DNA from 4 places in the Kosakonia oryzendophytica genome. Region 4 is predicted to be linked to each of the others. Evidence: predicted binding sites of a transcription regulator. Region 4 holds the regulator's gene; each other region holds the start of a gene.

What was found. The regulator LexA, encoded in region 4, represses DNA repair genes until DNA is damaged. The targets are predictions, from matches to a motif close to TNCTGTATGTACATACAGNA.
Region 1: O9K67_RS10395 (YebG family protein) is a predicted target of LexA. The motif match lies at 1,898-1,917, and genes of this name have one in related genera.
Region 2: dinB (DNA polymerase IV) is a predicted target of LexA. The motif match lies at 1,230-1,249, and genes of this name have one in related genera.
Region 3: mutH (DNA mismatch repair endonuclease MutH) is a predicted target of LexA. The motif match lies at 1,846-1,865, and genes of this name have one in related genera.

What each region holds. Positions count from the first base shown of each region.
Region 1 covers NZ_CP115659.1:2,121,146-2,125,322, reverse strand. The annotation lists gene ptrB (oligopeptidase B) at 1-301, opposite strand, end outside; gene O9K67_RS10405 (tellurite resistance TerB family protein) at 379-1,041, opposite strand; gene yebF (protein YebF) at 1,129-1,482, opposite strand; gene O9K67_RS10395 (YebG family protein) at 1,541-1,882, opposite strand; gene purT (formate-dependent phosphoribosylglycinamide formyltransferase) at 2,015-3,193, shown strand; gene kdgA (bifunctional 4-hydroxy-2-oxoglutarate aldolase/2-dehydro-3-deoxy-phosphogluconate aldolase) at 3,259-3,900, opposite strand; gene edd (phosphogluconate dehydratase) at 3,938-4,177, opposite strand, start outside.
Region 2 covers NZ_CP115659.1:4,089,180-4,093,356, forward strand. The annotation lists gene dinB (DNA polymerase IV) at 156-1,211, opposite strand; gene dpaA (peptidoglycan meso-diaminopimelic acid protein amidase) at 1,920-2,657, shown strand; gene O9K67_RS19820 (class II glutamine amidotransferase) at 2,628-3,395, opposite strand; gene lpcA (D-sedoheptulose 7-phosphate isomerase) at 3,549-4,130, opposite strand.
Region 3 covers NZ_CP115659.1:953,104-957,280, reverse strand. The annotation lists gene ptsP (phosphoenolpyruvate--protein phosphotransferase) at 1-870, opposite strand, end outside; gene rppH (RNA pyrophosphohydrolase) at 883-1,413, opposite strand; gene mutH (DNA mismatch repair endonuclease MutH) at 2,095-2,790, shown strand; gene O9K67_RS04595 (TerC family protein) at 2,857-3,570, shown strand; gene O9K67_RS04590 (YgdI/YgdR family lipoprotein) at 3,724-3,942, shown strand; gene O9K67_RS04585 (NADP(H)-dependent aldo-keto reductase) at 4,072-4,177, shown strand, end outside.
Region 4 covers NZ_CP115659.1:4,771,819-4,775,995, reverse strand. The annotation lists gene plsB (glycerol-3-phosphate 1-O-acyltransferase PlsB) at 1-934, opposite strand, end outside; gene O9K67_RS23010 (diacylglycerol kinase) at 1,065-1,433, shown strand; gene lexA (transcriptional repressor LexA) at 1,542-2,156, shown strand; gene dinF (MATE family efflux transporter DinF) at 2,234-3,568, shown strand; gene O9K67_RS22995 (CsbD family protein) at 3,739-3,948, shown strand.

The DNA.
Region 1 (4,177 bases), 2.5 Mb from region 4:
GACGCTGATAGATAGCATATTCGTTGCCGGGTTCGTAGATATGGCGATAGCGGTAGCCATTTTTGATATAAGGTGCAGAAATCTCACGCTGCGGAATGCGCGAGATAATCTCCCCCAGCACTCGGTCCTGAAGCGCCTGTTGCGACGCCATCACCTCATGCCCATAGCGGTTTTCTTGTTGAAGATAGTCCAGAACGTCTGGCTGGGAACGCGAGTCGTCCCGCAGCCAGTAATAATCATCGATACGTGTATCACCATGCACAGTCAGGGCATGGGGGATTCTTTTCGCTTTCGGCGGCATAGCACTGTTCTTTTTAGTTTTACATACCTATAAGGGTGGCAAAACCCGCGCGCGATGCAAGCGAAACGTAGCAGTTGTTATTGCGGGAGAGCATGTTTTTGTTGCTTAAGATCCTCTTCAATCCCTTCACGCACATCGGCAGGGATTTTTAGCGCATCGCCCAACGCGTTAAGGTAACTGCGCTCCATAAAGTGATCGATATCGATAACAGCGCAACTGAGGAAATAGATTTCCAACGCTTCTTCTTCGTTTTTGACACCCCGCGCCAGCCGTTCAGGCTCAAGAGGCTGCTCAATGGCCTGCGCGATTAGCGCCCGTCCCTGCTCTTCCACGCCTGCTTCTCGAAGTTGTTGTTCGATAGCCGCGCGTTCCTTGTCATCGATATGACCATCACTTTTGGCTGCAAAGACCAGTGCCAGGATCAGGCGTTCTGTGCGCACATCCAACGGTGAATGGTGTTGACCAAACTGGGGCTCACCCTGGTGAGCATCACGGATACGATCTTTGTATTTATTCCACAGCACGCTGCCGGCTACCGCACCACCGCCAACCAGCAAGGCGCTGGTACCGTATTTGGCCAGAAGTTTACGCGATGATTTACTGGCAACCAGCAGTCCGGCAAGACCACCCAGCGCACCGGGTACCAGCAGTTTGCTTAACCCCTGCGCGTCTGAGGAAGAAGATACTGCTCCGCCTTTCTGACCAAGCAGCGACTGTAATTGATTTAACCAACTCATGATGTCCCTCGCCTACTGATAATGGTGCGCTCAGAGTAAGCGAGGGGATGTCAGGAAATGTCTGACTCTGCAAAAGATGGGAAAATTGTGTCAGTCAGGTTGTGGTTGATAGTCCGCCGTACCGGCCTTGCAGTCGATCACCACTTTATAGTGGATATCAGTGCTTTTCCCGCGTACGGTTAACGGTACAGCCCATTTATCGCCCTTGCCGACAATATCCTTGGTGCTGATCCAGGCCACAGGATCAGCCTGTCCAAGTTTTTTTTGATCGTCTGCCCAACGAACAATGCGATTTTGCAAATAGTCACGCTTAACGCTGGCGGCAATGCCTTCAGCGTTAAGCCCCTCGCACGAGGGAAACTTCACCGACTTATCGTTAGCGGCATGCGCCGCTGCACTGCCCGCCAGCAAAAGAAAGCTGGCGAAAACCCCTGCTATTTTCATGCTTATCTCCTGGTTTTTACCCCTTCAAAGCATGGTACAAATTACAGGCAGTGCAAGATCAGGCAACTTTCGCGCGTTTGGCTGCGCTTTTAATGTCGACGGTGTCTGTCGGCTCACTCTCCACATCCGCCGCCGGTGACATTTCAGGTTCCTGTGCCTCTGTTCCAGGCAATTTGCCGGACTTAAGGATGCTGCTAAGTGCGTCTTTTTGTTCGGCAAGCCACAGCGCCATTTGGTCACGTGTTTCGTCTTCCAGTGTGACCGGACCTGCGCCTAACCAGTCACCCAGAACTTCCGCCAGATCAAGCATCTTATCGTAAGCATCCGCTTCCTTTTTGCTGGCAAAAGACATTTTTTCCTCACCTTCTCTAATGACTACGTATTTAACTTCTACCGCCATGATGCAGCCTCATTTAACTGTTTATTTATACAGTATAGTAGCGCGATGAAAAAACCATCGCAAGTGATAAAAGACAGACGCAAACGTTTTCGTTTATACTGCGCGCAGATTTTTTCCCAACGGTAAGCTGCTATGACTCTTTTAGGTACTGCGCTGCGCCCTGCAGCAACTCGCGTGATGTTACTCGGTTCCGGCGAACTGGGCAAAGAAGTGGCCATTGAGTGCCAACGTCTCGGCATCGAAGTGATTGCCGTTGACCGCTATGCCGATGCCCCGGCAATGCATGTCGCCCACCGTTCGCATGTTATTAATATGCTGGATGGAGAGGCGCTGAAAGCGCTGGTAGCGCAAGAAAAACCCCATTTCATTGTGCCGGAAATCGAAGCCATCGCCACCGATACGCTGATTGAACTGGAAGCACAAGGCCAGCACGTTGTCCCCTGTGCGCGTGCTGCAAAGCTGACAATGAACCGTGAGGGCATTCGTCGTCTCGCGGCGGAAGAACTCCAGCTTCCGACGTCCAGTTACCGTTTTGCTGACAGTGAAGCCGCATTCCATCAGGCGGTTGAAGAGATTGGGTTGCCGTGTATTGTTAAGCCGGTTATGAGTTCATCTGGCAAAGGCCAGAGCTTTATTAAAAGTACTGACCAGTTAGCTAAAGCCTGGGAATATGCACAACAAGGCGGCCGTGCCGGAGCCGGTCGCGTGATTGTCGAAGGCGTGGTCCACTTTGATTTTGAAATCACGCTTTTGACAGTCAGCGCGGTGGATGGCGTGCATTTTTGCGCTCCCATTGGCCACCGTCAGGAAGACGGGGATTATCGTGAATCCTGGCAGCCGCAGCAGATGTCCACCGTCGCGCTGCAACGCGCGGAAGAGATTGCCCGCAAAGTCGTCCTGGCGCTCGGTGGTCACGGTCTGTTTGGCGTGGAGTTATTCGTGTGTGGCGATGAAGTCATCTTCAGCGAAGTCTCTCCGCGACCGCATGATACCGGTATGGTTACGCTGATTTCGCAGGATCTCTCCGAGTTCGCGCTGCACGTGCGCGCCTTCCTCGGCTTGCCTGTTGGCGACATCCGCCAGTATGGCCCGTCTGCTTCGGCGGTCATCCTGCCGCGTTTGAGCAGCCGGAATGTGACCTTCGATAACGTGCATGAAGCGGTGGGCGCTGGTGTGCAGTTGCGCCTGTTCGGCAAACCGGAAATCGACGGCTCCCGTCGACTGGGCGTCGCGCTGGCGACGGGCGAGAATGTCGAAACCGCCGTACAACGGGCGATTACGGCAGCGAAGACCGTTAACGTTCAGGGATAAAAAAAGCCCGCCAGCAGTAACGCTGAGCGGGCTTTATGGCTGGCGGGGTTAGACCCGCCGCACGGTTACTGCTTCGCGCCTTCTACCGCTTCACGTGCCAGTTTAGTGATGCGGTCATAATCACCTGCTTCCAGCGCATCTGCCGGCACCAACCAGGAACCGCCGATGCACAGCACACTTTTCAGCGCCAGGTAGTCACGGTAGTTTGCCGGAGAAATCCCGCCAGTCGGGCAGAAACGCACATGCGCAAACGGACCGGCAATGGCTTGCAGCGCTTTGGTGCCGCCATTCGCTTCAGCCGGGAAAAATTTAAACTCTTTCAGACCGTAGTCCATGCCCAGCATCAGTTCGGAAACGGTGCTGATACCCGGGATCAGCGGGATTGAGCCTTCCGTTGCGGCCTTCAGCAGCGGTTCGGTCAGACCCGGGCTGATGGCGAACTGCGCACCCGCAGCGGTCACTTCCGCCAGTTGCTGCGGGTTCAGCACGGTGCCCGCACCAACAATCGCGTCCGGCACTTCTTTAGCAATCGCACGGATAGCGTCTATGGCACAAGCGGTGCGCAGAGTCACTTCCAGAACGCGAACGCCTCCGGCAACCAGCGCTTTCGCCATCGGCACCGCGTGTTCCAGTTTGTTCACTACGATCACCGGCACAACCGGGCCAGTTTTCAGGATTGTTTCTGCACTCGTTTTCCAGTTTTTCATCAGGTTTTTCTCTCGCCAGAACTAAAATCGTGTCGTCTTAAAAAGTGATACAGGTTGCGCCCTGCTCCGCCCCGGAAAGTTTCTCCCGCAGTGCGCCGAACATTTCGCGCCCTGTGCCCACGCGCATCGCGCTCAGGTCAGGAATATGTGGTTGACGTGCGGCAAGTTCGTTTTCATCCACCAGCAGCGTTAATTCTCCCGTCTGCCCGTTGACCCGGATGATATCGCCATCACGCACTTTCGCCAGCAATCCACCATCATAAGCCTCTGGTGTTAC
Region 2 (4,177 bases), 680 kb from region 4:
CAATATGACGGAGAATTAATCCTGGAAAGGTCTGCAAAGAGAAATCAGGGCATGGTGTGTCATGGTGAACCTCCTTTGCAGTAACGTGGAATGAATAAACGCCGGGGATGATAGAGAAGCCAATATTAAATTGCTACCGTTATTTATGGTAGTTTTTATAGACCTAACACCAGTTGCCGCTCAAGTTGGGGATCGAGCAGAGTGACATGCAGCCCCACCAGCCGGACACCACGCCCGCTGCGGCGCTCATCCCAGGTTTTACGCGCCGTTGCCAGCAGATCCTCTTTATTTAAACGCGGCCAGACATGCTCCTGAGTCGTGAGCTGAAAATCATTAAATTTCAGTTTTACCCCCTGGCGGGCAATTAACAGATCCGGTTTGACTTTCGCCAGCCGTCTTTCCAGCTCGGGATATAAATGCTCAATAATCGCCTCGCACTCTTCCCAGTGGTGAATATCCTCCGCCAGCGTACGTTCCACGCCGACCGATTTACGCAGGCGCTCACTGTTTATTTCCCGCTCATCAATCCCCTGGCTGCGTTCCCATAATATGCGACCAAACTTGCCAAAGCGTTTGAGCAACATGGCCAGATCGCTGTTTTGCACATCCTCGCAGGTGCGCAGCCCCATGCTTTCCAGCTTTGCCGCCGACACTTTTCCGACACCCGGGATTTTGCTGAGCGACAGCGTACGCAAAAACGCGGGCACCTCCGCTGGCGTGATCACATATTGCCCGTTGGGTTTATTGAGATCGGAGGCGATCTTGGCAAGAAATTTTACCGGCGCGACGCCCGCGGAGGCGGTGAGCTGCGTCTCGTTAAAAATAGCCTGGCGGATCTCCTGCGCCATCAGCGTTGCCGAGCCGTGGCAGTGCGGGCTGTCGGTCACATCGAGATAGGCTTCATCCAGCGAAAGTGGTTCGATAAGCGCAGTGTAACGGGAAAAAATCTCACGGATTTGGTTGGAGGCTTCTTTATAGGCATCGAAACGACCCGGTAACAAGGTGAGGTGCGGACAGAGTTTTAATGCCATCGCCGTTGGCATGGCGCTACGTACGCCGAATTTGCGCGCCGGATAATTGGCGGTGCTGATAACGCCACGTTTAACACGGCTGCCGCCAATGGCGATGGGAATATCGCGCAGGGCCGGGTTATCGCGCATTTCTACCGCCGCGAAAAAGCAGTCCATATCGACATGAATGATTTTGCGCATGCGTACGCCCTCACAGAACACTGGATAAGTATACAGCACATTCAAATGAAATGAGAAGCCAGGGCGAAAAACGGGGAGGAAAATCACGATCTCGCTATTAATTCAACGCTTATACGGCCAGAATAACCGGCAAGCAAACGGCAAACGAATACACAATCCGTTGCGCGACAGCTTGGCGAAAGGCCAACAAAGAGGTAGCGGAAGAGTGACGTGTTATACACAAAATCATTCGCGCTACATCGCGGCGGCAAGGCTGAGTATCCCCGGGAGCTGACACAAGTCAATGACCGGGGTGCGAAGGCGCGGCCAACAAAGAGGTAGCGGAAGAGTGACCTGTAATACACAAAATCATTCGCGCTACATCGCGGCGGCAAGACTGAGTATCCCCGGGAGCTGACACAAGTCAATGACCGGGGTGCGAAGGCGCGGCCAACAAAGAGGTAGCGGAAGAGTGACGTGTTATACACAAAATCATTCGCGCTACATCGCGGCGGCAAGACTGAGTATCCCCGGGAGCTGACACAAGTCAGTGACCGGGGTGCGAAGGCGCGGCCAACAAAGAGGTAGCGTGAAGGATGACGTGTATTGGGGCTTGCGAAAAAATGCCGTAATGCTAATGTGGGCGCTCCAAAACAGAATAGTCTGAATTTTGGGCGTCTTTTGCCGTCCTGGCAATGTGGTATTAGCTTTATCAAGGAAACAAGTAGTATGCGCAAAATCGCATTATTTATTGCGATGCTTCTGATTCCGTGCGTCTCGTTTGCTGGCCTGGTGAGCAGCAATGGTTCAATCACGCCGGTCAGCAAAGAATATAAGCAGCAGTTGATGGGGTCGCCGGTTTATATCCAAATCTTCAAAGAAGAGCGCACCCTTGATCTTTACGTCAAAATGGGCGAGCAGTACCAGTTGCTGGACAGCTATAAAATTTGTAACTACTCCGGCGGGTTAGGTCCCAAACAGCGCCAGGGCGATTTTAAAAGCCCGGAGGGGTTTTACTCCGTGCAGCGCAGCCAGCTCAAGCCGGACAGCCGTTTTTATAAAGCCATCAATATTGGTTTTCCGAACAATTATGACCGCGCTCATGGCTATGAAGGCAAATACCTGATGATTCACGGTGCCTGCGTTTCGATTGGCTGCTATGCCATGACGGACTCAAGCATCGACGAGATCTTCCAGTTTGTCACCGCCGCGCTGGTATTCGGGCAACCGAATGTGCAGTTGAGCATTTATCCGTTCCGCATGACTGATGCCAACATGCAGCGTCATAAATATTCAACCTATGCGGATTTCTGGAAGCAGTTGAAGCCCGGCTACGACTATTTCGCCGCCACCCACCAGCCGCCGGTAGTCTCGGTCGTGGATGGCCGCTACGTTGTAAACAAACCGCTCAACACGTCGACGCAGCCGCAGCTGGCGTCAAACTACACGCTCCCCCAGGCAAAATAACGCCCACTCACCTGGCATAATCTTGTGCCAGGTTTCATTGCCGGTTAGCGGTTGTGTGGCAATCACGGTAACCACATCGTTGGGTGTGGTTTCCCGCTGAAAATCGATTTCCACATCCTGATCCAACAGTTTCGCCACACCAAACGGCGCGCGACGCGTGATCCAAAACAAATTGGTGGAACAAAACGCCATCACATAGCGTCCGTCCGACAGCAGCATATTGAAAACACCCTTCTGCCGCAGTTCCGTCGCCAGTGCCGCAATGAACTTAAAGACCGCAGCCATATTGCCCGGCGTACGCGGGTAACGCTCCGTTAACTTATGCAACAACCAGCAGAAAGCTTTTTCACTGTCTGTCTCTCCCACCGGACGAAAATTACCGGTTTCCAGAGACTTATACCCGGTAAGCTGCCCGTTATGGGCATAGGTCCAGTTACGGCCCCACAGTTCGCGGGTAAACGGATGGGTATTTTCCAGCGCCACTTCGCCACGGTTGGCCTGCCGAATATGGGCTATCACTGAGCAGGACTTAATGGGGTAGTCCTGCACCAGTTTAGCGATGGGGGAATTAAAGCTGGGTTGCGGATCTTTAAACGTGCGACAGCCTTTGCCTTCATAGAAGGTGATGCCCCAGCCATCTTTGTGCGGCCCGGTGCCGCCGCCACGCTGAACAAGCCCGGTAAAACTAAAGCAAATATCGGTTGGCACATTGGCGCTCATCCCGAGCAGTTCGCACATACACACCCCCACACAGCGCCCTTACCAGAGAAGGCGTAATTGTTGCAGTCAGTTTGGGCACGGACAGCGCACAGAAACCGGAGCGTACATGCAGTACGTGAGGATTTCGGGCACTGCCCGGTGTCAAAATGGCAAATAAAATAGCCTTATTAATTAAGCTTTAACCATCTCTTTTTCGATCAACTGAATCAGGATATGAATCACCTTGATATGAATCTCCTGAATACGGTCGGCATAACCGAAATGCGGTACGCGAATTTCGATATCCGCGCTACCGGCCATTTTGCCGCCGTCTTTACCGGTCAGGGTGATCACTTTCATGCCTTTTTCACGCGCAGCGGCAATGGCTTTGATGACGTTACCGGAGTTGCCGGAAGTGGAAATCCCCAGCAGCACGTCGCCTTCACGGCCTACGGCTTCAACATAGCGGGAGAAAACATAATCGTAACCGAAGTCATTGCTGACGCAGGAGAGATGGCTGACGTCGGAAATCGCAATCGCCGGGTAGCCCGGACGGTTTTCGCGATAGCGCCCGGTCAGTTCTTCCGCAAAGTGCATGGCGTCGCAATGCGAGCCACCGTTACCACAGGACAACACCTTGCCGCCGGCTTTAAAGCTGTCCGCCAGCAAGACCGCCGCGCGCTGAATAGCGTGAATATTGGCATCATCTTTCAGAAAGTTCGCCAGCGTTTCCGCCGCTTCATTCAGTTCGTTACGAATCAGATCCTGGTACATGAGGATATCCTTCAGCATAAATGTAAATAACACCGGGGAGTTTACCG
Region 3 (4,177 bases), 1.3 Mb from region 4:
GTAGCCGTCGGTAAGTGCAGCAAACTGCTCAGCGAAACGTTCAATCACCGTTTTCACCGCCCACTCCGCGACCACGCCCCGGTCGACTTCCTCAAACAGTTCGCGGCGCAGACGCGCATCGGAAAGCAAGTGCGAGTAGAGGTCGAAAATCGCCGCCGTTTCTTTCTGCGCACCAGCGGAGAAACGTTTGCTATAACGACGGAACTCGTTAGCGGCTTCTTCAAGCGCAGCAGTCAGCCTTTCCCTTTCGAGGGTAGTGTCCAGCGTTGAGGCCTGATAGACCTGCTCCATCAGCGGCAACGTTTCATCTACCCACCCTTCGGCGATTGCCACACCAGGAGAGGCAGGGAGCGCACGAATGCGCGTCTGGCGATATTGACCAAACAACGCGTTTAATTGGGACTGGGAGAGAATTGCCGCCACCTGCGTGGCGAGCGTCACCAGAAAGGACTCTTCACTTTCATCGTACTGGCGCAGCTCACGCTGCTGAACCACCAGTACACCAAGCAACTGACGGCGCTGAATAATAGGTACACCAAGAAAGGCGCGAAAACGCTCCTCTTTCACCGCGGGAATATATTTAAAGCTGGGGTGCTTCTGCGCATCGGCAAGGTTGATAGGTTCCGCCAGCCTGCCGACCAGACCGACAATCCCTTGATCAAATGCGAGTGTGACAGTACGACCACGCGGTTTTTTCAAACCGCGCGTCGCCATCAGGTAAAAGCAACGTCTGTCGTGATCTGCGAGATAGACCGAGCACACCTCGGTTTCCATCGCCAGGCAAACGTCGGTAACCAGTATTTCCAGCGCTTCGTTAAGGCGCGGCGCGCTGGCGACTTTCTCAACTATTTCTCGCAGTCGGGTGAGCATGATGTGGGTGGCTTAACCTCGTTTACGTCGCCATGCAGGCGCATTCTGCGGCTTAGGAGGCGTTTCCTGAAGCAGCATGACCGCGCTTGCGAATTCTTTCATCACCCGCCGGTAGACGTCGCGTTTAAACGACACTACCTGACGAACAGGATACCAATAGCTTACCCAGCGCCAGCCATCAAATTCAGGCGTACTACTGGCTTGCATATTGATGTCGGCATCGTTACCGACCAATTGCAGAAGAAACCACTTTTGTTTCTGGCCGATACATACCGGCTTTGTGTCCCAACGCACCAAACGTTTCGGCAACTTGTAACGCAACCAGTTACGGGTAGAAGCAAGGATACGAACATCTTTACGACTTAAGCCCACTTCCTCGAACAGTTCCCGGTACATTGCCTGTTCCGGGGATTCTCCAGGGTTGATCCCCCCCTGGGGGAATTGCCATGAATGTTGTCCAAAGCGCCTGGCCCACATCACCTGGCCCTGGCGGTTACAGATTACGATTCCAACATTTGGGCGGTAGCCATCGTCATCAATCACCGGACTACCTCAAAATAAATCTGAATGAAGCGATTGTTTCACACTCGTGCATAACGGTAAACCACTCTATTACAGGGACACGGACGGATAACAATTGAATAACTCACAGTTATCGTCAGAGTTATAAACAGCGCTCGCCTCCGCCAACGGGTTTTATTCACCTTTTCTGTGGATAGAGTTGTGAAGAAGTGTGGAATTACCCAGGGAAAACCCGGAACAGTCTGAATAACTCGTGATGGACCTGTAAAAATAAAATACAGTAATTCATTGAGTTACAGTGTTTATCAACCTTTTCCTCGGACGTAGTGTGATGATCATCACTCTTCGGATCCTGTCGCTGATGAAAGATCGAACAGAGCCGTTTTTATCCACAGATTATGCCAATAAGTTAGGCACATTTTGTGCAGAAATTCGATTTTCGTCGCACGTCAAGGCTGTAAATTGAAACAGTAGTGGGGCTTTTCCCCAGTTATCCCACTTTTCTGTGGATAACAGGGTGTAAGATCCTGTTTATTGTCAGTGACCAGATTTGGAAAACCGATCACACTGTTGCGCAACGCCTGATCGATGAAAATAAATTACCTTATAAATCATCGCATTGCTTAGCCAGCATGGAAAAAGGTAAACTGCACAGATGCAGTGCAAAACTGCCGTCTGTTTTTTAACCAAAAGGTTTTTAGCATGTCCGCGTTAGCTCCACTGACAACACCTCCGGAAACAGAAGCTCAGTTGCTGGCTCAGGCGCAGCGCCTGGCAGGCTACTCACTGGGAGAACTGGCGGCAAAGGCAGGGTTGCCCGTTCCCCGCGATCTCAAACGAGATAAAGGGTGGACGGGTGTGTTGCTCGAGCTGTGGTTAGGCGCAAGCGCAGGCAGCAAACCGGAACAGGACTTTGCAGCGTTGGGCGTCGAATTGAAAACGATCCCTGTAGACAGTCAGGGACGCCCGCTGGAAACAACGTTTGTTTGCGTCGCGCCGTTGACCGGCAACAGTGGCGTGGTGTGGGAAACCAGTCACGTTCGCCATAAACTCAAGCGTGTCTTATGGATCCCTATCGAAGGATCGCGGGAAATACCGGTGGCAGAACGCCGGGTTGGCTCGCCCCTGCTCTGGAGCCCGAACGAAGACGAAGAACGGCAGTTACGTCTCGACTGGGAAGAGTTGATGGACCTGATCGTGTTAGGGAGAGTCACCCGTATTACCGCGCGTCACGGCGAAGTGATGCAGTTACGCCCGAAGGCGGCCAACAGCAAAGCACTCACCGAAGCGATCGGCGAGCATGGCGAACGGATCCTCACCTTACCCCGCGGTTTTTATCTGAAAAAGAACTTCACCAGTGCCCTGCTGGCTCGTCATTTTTTACTCTCCGGATATTAAATTTTTGCCACAGCAACGCTGGCGCTTATAATTAGCGCTTCTTTTTTTTGGCAGGACTTTGCTTAAATGTTATTTGCATGGATAACCGACCCCAACGCCTGGCTGGCGCTCGGAACATTGACGCTACTGGAGATCGTTCTCGGGATCGACAATATTATTTTCCTCTCTCTGGTCGTCGCCAAACTTCCCACTGCACAACGTAATCACGCACGTCGCCTTGGGCTTGCAGCGGCAATGATCATGCGCCTGTTACTGCTGGCGTCTATTGCTTGGGTGACCAGGCTGACGCACCCACTGTTCAGCGTGTTTGATCACAACGTTTCCGCCCGCGATTTGATTCTTTTTCTCGGCGGCTTGTTCCTGATCTGGAAAGCAAGCAAAGAGATCCACGAATCGATCGAGGGGGAAGAAGAAGGGTTGAAGACCAATGTGCACTCTTTCCTTGGCGCTATCGTGCAAATCATGCTGCTGGATATCATTTTCAGCCTTGATTCCGTGATCACCGCCGTGGGCCTGTCGGATCATCTGTTCATCATGATGGCCGCCGTGGTGATTGCCGTTGGCGTAATGATGTTTGCTGCGCGGCCGATCGGCGAATTTGTTGATCGCCATCCGTCGGTCAAAATGCTGGCATTGTCGTTTCTGATCCTTGTTGGCTTTACGCTGATCCTGGAAAGCGTCTCTATACATGTGCCGAAAGGCTATATCTACTTTGCGATGTTCTTCTCCATTGCCGTTGAAACGCTCAACCTGATGCGTAACAAGAAGAATCCGCTGTAATGTTCACGCTTCCTCTTCGGAGGAAGCGTTCTTCGCTGTTCCTCTCTCCTCATCCTCTCTTTTCAGATCTTTTCAGATAATCCCGCTTTTTCATCACCCGATCGCACGTTATTACTAGACTTGTGTATGACAGGCCGTGAGAGGGGCAGGATGATGAAAAAATGGGCAGTGCTGATTTCCGCAGTGGGACTGGTTTTTGCTGTTTCCGGATGCAGCAGCGATTATGTTATGGCGACAAAAGATGGCAGGATGATCCTGACGCAAGGTAAACCAGAAATTGATGATGAGACCGGGCTGGTCAGCTACCACGATCAGCAAGGCAATAAAATGCAGATTAACCGTGATGACATATCCCAGATTATTGAGCGCTAAGAAATCCCTATAAAGGTCAGTAACCTGCTGGCCTTTTTTTGAATTTCCGCTTTCCCTTTCTCTTCCCCTCTGCCATGGTTATATTCCTTTGTCAGGAGCTCTGACGTTGTTTGATTGAGGAAGCCGGCTATGCACTATCACCGTATCCCCCACAGTTCGCTTGAAATCAGCACCCTGGGGCTGGGCACAATGACGTTTGGTGAACAAAACAGCGAAGCCGACGCCCACGCACAGC
Region 4 (4,177 bases):
AGTCCATATGGCTGCGGTGGCAGGGCACATAGACAATCTCGTGACCATCATGGGCCAACTGGCGCACGCGCTCGGCGTTGTGCACATTAATGCCCTGATAGAGACGGTTCCAGGTGAAGCCGAGGATGCGGTCAGTCAGGCGGATCATCTCGTATGAGAAGTTCGCCGCGATCTCTTCCATCAATGCGATAGCATTTTGCTGCGCCTTATCGTGGGAGATTTTCTTGCTGCGCGCCTCATCTTCGACTGCTCGGGCAATTGCTTTGGATGAGAGCAGCTTATTAAACAGATCCTGACGCGCAGGCAGGCGCGGGCCAACTGCGGCAAGGCGTTGACGGGCGAAGTGCATACGCGCGACGCGTGCCAGTTTCTGCGCGATAATTTTGTCTGTGCCGTGTTCTGTCGCCATGCGACGCAATGAAACAGGCGGTGAAAAACGCACAAAGCTGTCGCGACCAAGCCAGGACACAGCGAAGAATTTCTGGATGCCGTTGAGCATGCGCAAAGGCGGGTTGACTTCGCCCTTCTCACGCCCGGGGGAGCGACCAAACATCACCGATACCGGTACCATTTGCACATCCAAATCCGGATGACTGCGGTGGAGATCCAGGTAATCATGGAACAGTTTGATGGATTCTTCTTTTGGCGTGTAATAGGTAAATACACGCGGCCCGCCGTGGATAAACACGTAACGCGGTAGCAGTGCGCCGTCGATTTCCAGCGGTTCCAGTGGGTCTGGCAACTCATGCGCCAGACACTGAGCGCGCAGCGTCATCAAGTCTGCCTTGGAGTTGTAAGGCAGCACATACATGATGGGACGTGAGGTATCGAGACCCAGTTCCTGTGCAGGTTCTGCGGGGATCGATTTACTTTTTACCAGCACGCTTAATGGTAAATTCAGTAATTTGTAGTAAATTCGTGGCCAGCCGGACATAAAGGATGTAAAGCCTCTGGGTTAATAGTGCCATTGCGCCGCAAGAATATCAGAAAGCGCGCATAATTTCTGTTGTACCTCTTCGTGCTTACATAGACATTGATGCTCATTAGATAAAAAGGTTCTTTTCATGGCCAATAATACCACTGGATTAACCCGGATCATTAAAGCGGCGGGCTATTCCTGGAAAGGCGTTCGTGCCGCATGGATAAATGAAGCGGCGTTTCGCCAGGAGGCCGTCGCGGTCGTGCTGGCCATTATTATTGCCTGCTGGCTCGATGTGGATCCCATCACGCGCGTACTGCTGATTGGTTCGGTATCGCTGGTAATGATCGTTGAAATCCTCAACAGTGCAATTGAAGCGGTGGTGGATCGGATTGGCGCGGAATTTCATGAACTTTCCGGGCGAGCGAAGGATATGGGGTCGGCAGCGGTGCTGATGTCTATCCTGCTGGCGCTGTTTACCTGGATCTCACTGCTCTGGTCGCATTTTCGATAACGCTTCCAGAATTCGATAACACTCTGGTTATTTGCTTAAATTTGGTTCCAAAATCACCTTTGACTGTATATACTCACAGCATAACTGTATATACACCCAGGGGGCGGAATGAAAGCATTAACGGCCAGGCAACAAGAGGTGTTCGATCTTATCCGCGATCGCATCTCCCAAACAGGTATGCCGCCGACACGTGCGGAAATCGCGCAACAATTGGGGTTCCGTTCCCCAAATGCGGCTGAAGAACACCTCAAAGCGCTGGCGCGCAAAGGGGTTATCGAAATCGTATCTGGCGCATCACGCGGTCTTCGCTTGCTGCTTGAAGAAGAAGACGATCTCGGACTGCCGCTGATCGGCCGCGTGGCCGCTGGTGAGCCGCTGCTGGCGCAGCAGCATATCGAAGGGCATTACCAGGTCGATCCTGCGCTCTTCAAACCGCATGCGGATTTCCTGTTGCGCGTGAGCGGAATGTCAATGAAAGACATCGGCATTATGGACGGCGACCTGCTCGCGGTGCATAAAACGCAGGATGTACGCAACGGCCAGGTCGTTGTGGCGCGTATTGAAGACGAAGTGACCGTTAAACGTCTGAAAAAACAGGGCAACACAGTTGAACTGTTACCGGAAAACAATGAGTTTTCCCCGATTGTTGTTGATCTGCGCGATCAAAACTTCACCATTGAAGGACTGGCGGTAGGCGTCATTCGCAATGGCGAGTGGCTGTAACGCCTCCCTTATTCGCTGCGGTGCTGTTTTACGCTCCGCAGCGTTAATGCCTTTCCCCGATCGATTCTGACGCTGCTATGCCGCTGCTGACTGCATCCGACAAAGCGCTGTGGCGACTTGCCCTGCCAATGATCTTCTCCAATATCACTGTCCCGTTGCTGGGGCTGGTGGATACGGCAGTGGTCGGGCATCTGGATAGCGCAGTCTATCTGGGTGGTGTGGCCATCGGCGCGACAGCGACCAGCTTCCTGTTTATGCTGCTGCTGTTTCTGCGAATGAGCACCACCGGGCTCACGGCTCAGGCATACGGTGCGAAAAATGCGCCTGCGCTGGCTCGGGCGTTAGTGCAGCCACTGCTGCTGGCGATGGGCGCTGGCGTGCTGATTACACTCTTACGCGTGCCACTTATCGATCTGGCGTTGCACATTACCGGCGGCAGCGCTGCGGTGCTGGAGCAGGCGCGGCGCTTCCTTGATATCCGCTGGTTAAGTGCTCCGGCATCGCTCGGTAACCTGGTGCTGCTGGGATGGCTTTTGGGCGTGCAGTATGCCCGCGCACCGGTGATCTTGCTGGTGGTGGGCAACGTTCTCAATATTGTGCTTGATGTCTGGTTGGTGATGGGGCTGGGCATGAACGTTCAGGGAGCGGCATTAGCAACGGTGGTGGCGGAGTACGCGACCTTTGCGCTCGGCCTGTTGATGGCACGACGTGTGCTGGTTATGCGCGGTATCACCTTCCCGGTGCTGAAGGCGGCCTGGCGCGGCGGCCTTGGACGCTTGCTGGCGCTTAATCGGGACATCATGCTGCGCTCGTTATTGTTACAGCTCTGCTTTGGTTCGATAACCGTGTTCGGCGCGCGTCTTGGCGGCGAAACCGTGGCGGCGAATGCGGTGCTGATGATGTTTCTGACGTTCACTGCCTATGCGCTGGACGGGTTCGCTTATGCAGTGGAAGCCCATTCCGGGCACGCTTATGGCGCGCGTGACGACACGCAGCTTAAGCTCATCTGGCACGCGGCATGCCGCCAGGCTGGTCTGGTGGCGTTGGCGTTCTCAGCGGTGTATGCGCTGGCCGGGGAGTCAATTATCGCGTTACTCACCTCACTGCCAGCCTTGCAAAACATGGCCGGGCACTACCTTATCTGGCAGGTGATCCTGCCGGTGGTGGGCGTGTGGTGTTATTTGCTGGATGGCATGTTTGTAGGCGCGACGCGCGGTGCAGAAATGCGCAACAGCATGGCGGTTGCCGCTGGAGGGTTTGCCCTGACGTTGTTGACGGTGCCGACGCTGGGCAACCATGGCCTGTGGCTGTCGCTGACGGTGTTTCTGGCGCTGCGAGGGCTGACTTTAGCATGGGTGTGGCGTCGTCACTGGCGCAATGGCACCTGGTTTTCCGGTATTGGCCACCCCTGACCCCTCTCTTTTCTTATACTTCTTTCTCCCGCCTCGTTAATACTGCTTTCTTTGTCGTAAATGGTTAAAGATTCCGAATATAAACCAACTGGCAGTATTCCTGACTACAATGATCAGTACGTTCAGCGTAACAGGAACGTAACTTTTAACCGAACGATAAGGAGTCAACGATGAACAAAGACGAAATCGGCGGTAACTGGAAGCAGTTTAAAGGTACTGTGAAAGAGAAATGGGGCAAGTTGACCGATGACGATATGACCGTCATCGAAGGCAAACGTGACCAACTGGTGGGTAAAATCCAGGAGCGTTACGGTTACGCAAAAGATGAGGCAGAAAAGGAAGTTACGGATTGGGAAAGCCGTAATGATTACCGCTGGTAACGGACATTGACCCTCAATGTGTTGATTTTGTGAGCGTTACCCTGCCCAAGTGGTACACGGATGTACCCTCCCTTTATCTTTCACGTTTTACCGGTGTTGGCTGCGCTTTCTCGCCCGGGTCACATACTGATGTATGCTCCCCGGAACGCGTACGCTTGCCGCCTGGGTAAAACGCGAAATCTTTCGGGATGTCCCGTTATCTTTGATGTGTTACCGGTGTTGGCTGCGC